Regions from separate parts of the Paenibacillus sp. AD87 genome, predicted to be linked through region 2. Evidence: riboswitches for the same ligand, from Rfam matches in the RefSeq annotation. Region 2 holds a riboswitch; the other holds the start of a gene.
The links. Region 2 has a riboswitch for ZMP and ZTP ahead of gpAD87_RS11290 (bifunctional 5,10-methylenetetrahydrofolate dehydrogenase/5,10-methenyltetrahydrofolate cyclohydrolase). Riboswitches for the same ligand answer to the same signal wherever they lie in the genome.
Positions count from the first base shown of each region.

Region 1: another riboswitch for ZMP and ZTP. It lies ahead of gpAD87_RS27160 (TIGR01440 family protein); the one in region 2 lies ahead of gpAD87_RS11290 (bifunctional 5,10-methylenetetrahydrofolate dehydrogenase/5,10-methenyltetrahydrofolate cyclohydrolase).

Region 1 covers NZ_LXQN01000019.1:803,997-808,475, reverse strand. The annotation lists gene glyA (serine hydroxymethyltransferase) at 240-1,487, opposite strand; gene gpAD87_RS27160 (TIGR01440 family protein) at 1,721-2,314, opposite strand; ZMP/ZTP riboswitch at 2,456-2,537, opposite strand; gene gpAD87_RS27155 (low molecular weight protein arginine phosphatase) at 2,654-3,226, opposite strand; gene gpAD87_RS27150 (manganese efflux pump MntP) at 3,351-3,911, opposite strand; gene gpAD87_RS27145 (L-threonylcarbamoyladenylate synthase) at 4,085-4,479, opposite strand, start outside.
Region 2 covers NZ_LXQN01000007.1:2,571,781-2,576,259, forward strand. The annotation lists gene gpAD87_RS11270 (nitroreductase family protein) at 1-108, opposite strand, end outside; gene gpAD87_RS11275 (nitroreductase family protein) at 126-701, opposite strand; gene gpAD87_RS11280 (MarR family transcriptional regulator) at 722-1,204, opposite strand; gene gpAD87_RS11285 (copper amine oxidase N-terminal domain-containing protein) at 1,381-1,827, shown strand; ZMP/ZTP riboswitch at 1,952-2,033, shown strand; gene gpAD87_RS11290 (bifunctional 5,10-methylenetetrahydrofolate dehydrogenase/5,10-methenyltetrahydrofolate cyclohydrolase) at 2,086-2,937, shown strand; gene gpAD87_RS11295 (DUF817 domain-containing protein) at 3,105-3,869, shown strand; gene gpAD87_RS11300 (undecaprenyl-diphosphate phosphatase) at 3,886-4,479, shown strand, end outside.

The DNA of each region.
Region 1 (4,479 bases), on a different contig from region 2:
GGTCCTTTTTGCTCTCGCTGTTATGTCAGTTGAATGTTAAAAATGTGTAAACACTATGAAGCTCCGCAAACCGAATGACCTTCTGATCGCTGTTATCCCCAGAATTCTTTTGATCCATAAATAAATGGTGGAATTCCGGTGATAAAGGCGAGCGCTACGCTTCTTCAGGTTCTTTCGGTTTGCTCCGTCTGTGTGTTTACATAAGAACATCTCAAATACAAACACCATGAGCAAGTTTTTTAGTATTTAAGATCTGTGTACAGTGGGAATTGATCGGTAAGCGCCGTTACTTCAGCACGGGCTTCGTCCAATTTAGCTGTATCTTTAGGGTTTTTCAATGTTTTGGCAATAATCTTACCAATAGCTACCATCGCTTCTTCGTTCATACCACGGGAAGTAGCTGCAGGTGTACCGATACGGATACCGCTCGTTACAAATGGGCTAGTTGGGTCAAACGGAATTGCATTTTTGTTCACGGTAATGCCGATGGAATCAAGTACATGCTCGGCTTCTTTACCTGTGATATTCACGCTGCGTGTGTCGATCAGCATCAAGTGGTTGTCTGTACCGCCGGATACGATGTTCAATCCTTCAGCAATCAGCGTTTCAGCCAATACTTGTGCATTTTTTACCACGTTTTGTGCATACGTTTTGAACGAAGGTTGCAGTGCTTCACCGAATGCTACTGCTTTGGAAGCAATTACGTGCATCAGAGGTCCACCTTGGGAACCCGGGAATACCGCTTTATCAATCGCTGCTGCCCAAGCTTTGCGGCACAGAATCATACCACCACGAGGTCCACGCAACGTTTTGTGTGTTGTTGTCGTTACGAAATGCGCATGTGGAACCGGGCTTGGATGCAAGCCTGCAGCTACCAGTCCTGCAATGTGAGCCATATCCACCATGAACAAAGCACCTACATCATTAGCGATGGAAGCAAGCTTTTCAAAATCAATGATACGCGGATATGCACTTGCACCTGCAACGATCATACGAGGGCGATGTTTAAATGCCGCTTTGCGCACTTCATCATAATCAATCAGGAATGTATCTTCTTGTACACCGTAAGCCACAAAATTGTACAGCAATCCAGAAGCATTAACCGGGCTACCATGTGTGAGGTGTCCGCCATGCGCAAGGTTCATACCAAGCACAGTATCACCTGGTTTCAGAGCCGCAAGGTATACTGCCATGTTCGCTTGTGCACCGGAGTGAGGTTGAACATTCACATGTTCTGCTCCAAACAATTCTTTGGCACGATCACGCGCGATATCTTCTACGATATCCACATGCTCACAACCACCGTAGTAACGTTTGCCTGGATATCCTTCAGCGTACTTGTTAGTAAGTACAGATCCCATTGCCTCAATAACCGCTTCGCTTACGATGTTCTCGGACGCGATCAGCTCAATGTTGTTTTGTTGACGTTTCAGTTCAAGATTCATCGCTTCCAGTACTGCCGGGTCATTCTTGCGCAATTGTTCCATGATTAAATTCCTCCCAGTTATAAGTGAAGTTATAAAGCGAAACTACAGTGGTTACACTCCTGACTTCGATTGCATCACCATCTTCCGATCGCTGTTATCCCCAGATTTTTCTGAACTCCCTTATAATAAGGGGGAAATCCGGGGATAAAGGCGAACGCTTTGCTTCTTCAGATTGGTGTTGCACTCTCCGTTTTCGTGTAAAGTCTAATTTGGCTTTATATAGGTTGAAGATATCAGTCACAAAATGTCGAATCTGGTTGCTCTTCCATACGATACACTGCACGCTCGCCGCCAATCAACTTCGGACGGGTCAGTGCTGTAGTTACACGGGCATCACCGATGTAGCGGAGTGCTGTTCTGAAAGGTACTGCCACATGCCGCAAATGCATGCCAATCATCGTCTCCCCAATATCCAGTCCCGCATGGGCCTGCACATGTTCAGCCAGGCATGGATCGGTCAGCGAGCGATACGCTGCGGATGCCATGGAACCACCTGCTTTGGGCACAGGTATTGCACCCACTTCAGTCAATCCAAGACGTGTAAGCAGTGAACGCTCCATAACCAGCGCACGGTTCAGGTGCTCACAGCATTGGAATACAACATCAAAACCGAACTCCTGCTGCACCTCGCGTATACCCGCAAGAAGCTGGTGCGCTACTTCAACAGCACCGCTTGTACCAATCCGTTTGCCTGCAACTTCACTTGTACTTGTACCGATCACAACGATCTGTCCAGGTCCAAGCTGTCCGGCAAGCGCCAGTTCACGCAGAATGGATGCGGTCTGTTCATGCAATCCGGGTTGTTCCGAATCTAACTCAATAGTCATCCTATCGCCTCCCGATAAAATCATGCCCGGCTTCCTCTTGGCTGCCCTTGGTATTCTCTTGTATGGCATTTCAGGTACTATTATAGCGAATAATCAGATGAAAGACGAAAAAAAGAGCAGTCTGCGGGTAACGCAGAATTGCTCTTTTGCCCAGGCGACCGGCCGTTTGTTCCGGTGCTCCATCGTGGTTATGCCCACTTCGTCGCCAGTTACACCGGATCCCTGTTTTCCCATTCATCATAAAACAACCTGCGTTTAAAATCAATGGGTAATTTACATCCCGTGTACGTTTTTTATATGGAAATCCATCGGTACTTGGGAATGATTAAACGAATCCAATTACTCCAACTTGTCCAAAAGTCTGTCGAGAGCAGTCCGAATCTCTGCCGCAGCGATGTTGTAATCGTCGCGACTGCCGCCAAACGGGTCCGAAATATCAAAGCTCGGAATGCGCTGTCTGATCTCGATTGCCCGCTCACGTTCAGATGCCAAAATCTCCTGACCTAGCGCACGTTTCATTTCGAATGTCGCAAACAGGCTGTCCAATTCCTGAAGATCATTCAAGACTTGCTCGTCATTTTCCGTATACTCTTTCAAGGTATATGTCTTGTGTACCGAGTCAGGAAAAACCTGCATGACATGCTGTTTATGACTGCGTGTCAACGTGAGAATCAGGTCGGCCCAGCCGACTAGGTTCGAGCTAAGGAGCGTCGAATGTGGGGGTCCCTCAACGTTGTGATCCCTTAATACGGCCTCCGCATGACGGGAAATCGGCATGCCCGTTGTTGCGGCTACACCTGCGGAACGAACGTCCACCTGAATGCCCCGCTCAGACGCCAGTTTACGTAAAAGTCCCTCCGCCATGGGGCTGCGACATGTATTCCCTGTACATACAAACAAAATATGTTTCATTGTGGTTAGCCTCCCCATTTTGCAAATGTTGTCGAATCATGTTTGAAACTCCATCTGAACCAATGAAACTCTTAATTATATATTGAAGACTGCACTAGGCTGTAATTATGGTTAACGTCGTTTTTTAAAATATAAACAGAAGTCCAAAAGCGAGCAAGATCGCTCCGCCGACCGCTTCCCCATAATCGCCCATATTTTGGCTCACACGCCGTCCCAACAGCAGACCCATGACGGACATTACTCCACCACAGACACCGAAAGCCAGTACCGTTAACACCAAATCACTGCTGAACATGCCGAGCGAAACTCCAACGGAAAACGAATCTACACTGACACTCAGTGAGAACAGAATCACTCCGAGCAGAGATCGATGATCCACCAGTTTGGTATCTCCCTCCCGGAAAGCGTTCAAGATCATATGGGCGCCGAGCAGGACCAGCAGACCGCCAGCTGCATACGTCGTAATGTCACCAAGCAGGGAACTGACATATTTGCCCGTATACATGCCGATGAGCGGCATGATGATGTGAAACAGGGCCGTTACGGTACTGATTCGCAATACGTCTCTCATACGAATGCCCTTCATGCCAATCCCGATGCCGAGTGAGAACGCGTCGAGTCCGAGAGCGACGGCCATAATCAAAATGGTTACCAACTGCCCTACATGGGCAGACACATCCCACATCCCCATACCCCCAAGTCACGTAAAGGTTCTTGTACACCTTATGCGGACAAGGACATAAACATGACCTGAGAAGACATTTTGCAATCCCGGCTCAAAAAAATTGAATTGCTAGTCGTAACTAGAGGACGGGTGCCAGAGGGAAATATTCATAGCGATATTATGGAAAAATGGAGCTATCGGTCACCGACCTGAATGAGTCGGTGACCTGCCGCCTTGAGCAGCCGGTTCATGACGGCTGCTCCCAGTCCTTCGCGCGAGCAGGCTTCAGCCACAATATATGTGGCGCCCTGCTCATCGCAGCTGCGCAGCGCGGCGTACAGCCGGCGCGCTGCTTCCTCCAGCTCGCTGGCTTCGCCCAGCGAGAACACGGCATCGGCGCGGTACTGCTCCGCGTGCTCGGCGAACGCCAGCACTGCGGTGCGCTCCCCGCGCTGCGCCGCCTCTGCGAGGGCGGCGCTGATCCAGGCCGCCACCGCTGCGGGCGGCCCCTCCACCACGCACAGCGCACCTGTGGGCGCGTAGTGCGTGTACTTCATGCCCGGCGAGCGCGGCGCCGGGCTGTCATCGC
Region 2 (4,479 bases):
CGCCCACACGGCGTGATTGAGCAATTCAAGGATTAGCTCCTGTGATACCGGTCGATCCAAAAAATATTTCGGACTGTGTATGCCCCCTTGCAGATCGGACAATTCCATATTTACATCCTCCCCTTCTACGTAGTCTGACCCTGAAATACAGTCCACTTTTGCTCAGCTGGTGTTCTTTTCCGGCTTCTTGGCGCTTTGTCGTAATATCCCATATGAAGAATGCCAACAAATCTTTCATCCTCACGCAGTCCAATTCCTTTGAAAAAGCCTTCATTCTGAATCATGGACTCTGTATCCCACAGCATTCCTAACCCTTGTTCCCATCCCAGCAGTTGGAAGCTCTGCATCATCCCGCAGGCAGCCGCATAATTGCGGTCATTGGTCAGACGATCCGGTCCTACAGTCGACATAACAATGACATGAGCAGGAATATCGGTAAACCTCTTTTTAAACACATCCAGCAGTTTTCCCGGAATCAACTTGCCGAACTTGCTCTGCGACATCTGTTCCAGCATGCAGTCCACCAACCGTTTGCGTGCTTCGGGAGTTCCGGCATAAACAACACGCCATGAGCCAGATTCAACAGATGGTTGAAGCCGTGTAGCCTTGTGCAGCAATTCAACAACCAACTCCTGTTCCACCGGTGTAGAATTACATTTACGAATACTTCTCCGTTCCCTGATCAATTCTGCAAGACTCAAGTGTTTCACTCTCCTTCAGTTTATCTGGATTCCATATCCATGCTGCTGTCTTGAAGAAATTGAAGTATTATTTTCAGCTCCGGTTCCGAATATTTGTCCAAAGAACGATAGAACCGTTCAGCCTCAAGTACATGTAAACGTTCATGTAGTTCAAAGATCTTCTTGCCTTGTGGTGACAACCGGAAATAGCTCTCCTTTTTGTTGTCATTCATTTTCGTACGTTTAACGAATCCTTCCTCCAGCAGTTTGTTGCCGATCTTGGTAATGCTTGCTTTGGACAAATTCATCGCCTCGGCAATACCCGTGTTGTTAATAGGCTCATGCTTGCCAATGCAATCTATCATATGAATCGCGGTCAAATGCTGAGGGATTTTGTCCATGCTTTCCCGCTGGGCGATACTTAGAAAATGTTCAATTTCCGTATCCTTGTGATTCTCATATACATGTAAAAAGCGGATAAATTGGTCATACAGTAACTGTTTTGATCGATCGTTTGAATCCATTCTTCAATCGCTCCTTATTTACCTATAAATAATAAAAAAACCTTAAATAATGAATCTAATGCACTAATTCAACCGCAAATAGTTTACTTGTTAACAATAATATATCATAAGTGAGAACAGTTATCAACTATTTCCTCTGGTAAAAGAAAAAAATTAGAATTAAGCCCTTTTCTCAACTGTGGAACAAAGAACTAAAAAATATCACCATGACCAAAGGTGAAACGACAATACTTTTGACCATTAACTCTAAAAAGATACTGGTTAACCAAGAGGCAGTTTCTCTGGATGTTCCTGCGGAATTAAACGATAACACCACCTATGTCCCGGCGCGGTTTATCAGTCAAACTTTAGGCGCTGACGTGCAATGGAATCAACAAACCAGCCAAGCAACTATTACTCTTGATGGTAAGCAACTACAGGTAACGATGGCAAAACCCAAAGTGCAAGTGCCCAATACAAAGAGAATAACGGCCAAACAACAGCAAATCTTCGTTGACAAATTAAATGAAGCGACAAATCTGTCGTCCATTAAGCAAATTCGGACATACTTTAGCGCCTATTTTACAGATCGTTTTATCAATCAAATTATTCAGGATAAAGGGCTGGAAAGTAGATCATGTTGAATTTTCATTAATAGACGAGATACTTAATCCTTAAGATCATCTCTCTTGATAAGAGAAATCCATTAACTATTGAACAATTTTGCTTTTTCAAGTACTATCAATCTAAACAATCTAAACAATTTAAACGATCATATGTAACTGGCGAACACGGTGAACCGTGAGGGAGCATATGGTTTTGTAATAAGCCGTACGCCTGGGCAGAGGTAAGGAATATTTATTTCCTTGCCTCTTTTTTTATGTTGAAAGGGCGATGTGAAAATGAGAACTGACACACTGATCTTAAATGGACAAACGGTAGCGGATTTTATGAAAGAAGACATGGCCTCGAAGGTTGCCATTCTGAAGGAAAAAGGTATTCAGCCTTGTCTCGCAACAATTCTCGTCGGAGATGATCCTTCTTCAGCGACTTATGTGCGAATGAAAGGAAATGCTTGTGCTCGATTAGGCGTGCATTCTATTAAGGTCGTTCTTTCTGCGGATACCACCACGGATGAATTAATTCAAGAAATTAACAAGCTAAATGATGACCCTTCCGTACACGGTATTTTGCTTCAGCACCCTGTCCCGAATCACATCGATGAAAGAGCAGCTTTTGATGCCATTAGCATCGAGAAGGACGTTGACGGTGTTACGACTCTCGGTTTTGCACTTAATGCTTTTGGAGACGCAGAATTCCCTTCGTGTACACCACAGGCTATTATGCGCATTTTGGATTTCTACAATATTCAGATCGAGGGCAAACATGCAGTTGTCATCGGAAGAAGTCCAATTCTGGGCAAACCTGTCTCAGCCATGCTGCTCAACCGGAATGCAACGGTGACGACTTGCCACTCTAAAACCGTGAATCTGGAAGAAATCGTGAAGCTTGGCGATATCATAATTGCAGCCGTGGGCAAACCGCTCTTTATTAAAGGAGACTGGATTAAACCAGGTGCTGTCGTTATTGATGCAGGTTATAACAAAGGCAACGTCGGAGATGTGGACTACGAAGCTTGCTTTGTTCCTTCTTCAGCAATTACACCTGTACCGGGCGGTGTTGGTCCTGTAACGATTGCGACGCTCATTGAACATACGATTAAATCTGCCTACAAGCTGTCTGAAAATGCATAATTGAATTAGCCAAAAAACAAGGTCCCTCCAGTTGACGAGGGGCCTGTTTTGTTTTTGAATAAGCTCGAATTGAAAATAAGAAAATATATAGATCTTTTTTTCTCTTTTTACAAACGGACCATATCTATATTATTATGAACAAGGCTTAGGAAGGAGATAAACATAACTTGAAACCTTTAGTACAGCTCCTGCATTTTGGTTATCATCAGGCGATGAGTTGCATTTTTCCTGTGGCGATCTTTGGAACGTTGGCCCTTTCTAGCGTAATTCAGATACCCTTTCTTTATCGCTATGATGCCATTCTGCTTGTTTTATTAGCAGTACAATACCTTATGTACCGGAGCGGATTGGAAACACGTGATGAAATCAAAGTCATATGTATATTTCACGTGATTGGATTGGTACTGGAGATGTATAAGGTGTGGATGGGATCCTGGTCATACCCTGAGCCTGGTTATACCAAGCTCTTTGGCGTTCCCCTTTATAGCGGATTTATGTATGCAAGTGTAGCAAGCTTTATGTGCCAAATATGGCGCAGATTGCGTATGGACATGACAGGCTGGCCTGGGTTTGCATCTTCGGTTCTGTTAGGAGGAGCCATCTATATCAACTTTTTCACACATCATTTTATTCCCGATTTCCGTTGGTGGTTGACCGCTCTGGTATTTATTGTTTTTCGTAAAACATGGATTATCTATCGGGTACGATTAACTACCTATCGAATGCCGTTAACGCTCGCTTTTGTCATCGTAGGTTTTTTCATCTGGACTGCTGAAAATATAGCTACATTTTTTAACGGCTGGAAATACCCTGACCAGCATGACTCCTGGCAACTGGTCAGTTTTAGCAAGATCAGTTCGTGGTTCCTTTTGGTGATTATTAGTGTCATCATTGTGGCCCAACTGAAATATGTCAAAGCTAGTCGAAAATAATGAGTAGGAGGATACAATGGAAGACTTTATTTTGTGGTTGAAATATGTGTTATTAGGTATCGTACAAGGGGCTACAGAGCCTATTCCGGTTTCTTCAAGCGGACATTTGATTATCGTTCAACGACTGCTTGGCATGCAGCAGAACGGATTATCCTTTGAAATTTTGACAAACACAGCCTCACTGATTGCCATTATGTTTATTTTTCGGGAAGATATCAAAAAACTTATTGTAGGAGGCTGGCGATTTCTAGTCTCTCGCAATGCGGAGTACAGAGCAGATTTTATGTTTTGTCTATACATAATCATTGGTACTCTGCCTGCTGCGATTGGGGCTGTGCTATTCAAGGATAAAATTGAAGAAATATTCACTTCTGTCTATACGGTTGCGATTAGTTTACTGATCACAGGGGTTGCGCTGTGGCTTATTCGAAACCTTCGCGGGCGCAAAAGAGATGGGGATTTGTCTGCGAAAGACGCAGTACTGGTGGGTCTGGCTCAAGCGGTGGCTCTTATTCCGGGAATAAGCCGCTCTGGTGCAACAGTGATTGCATCTATTGCTGTCGGGATGAAACAAGAAACGGCGTTGAAATTTTCTTTTATGCTCTACATT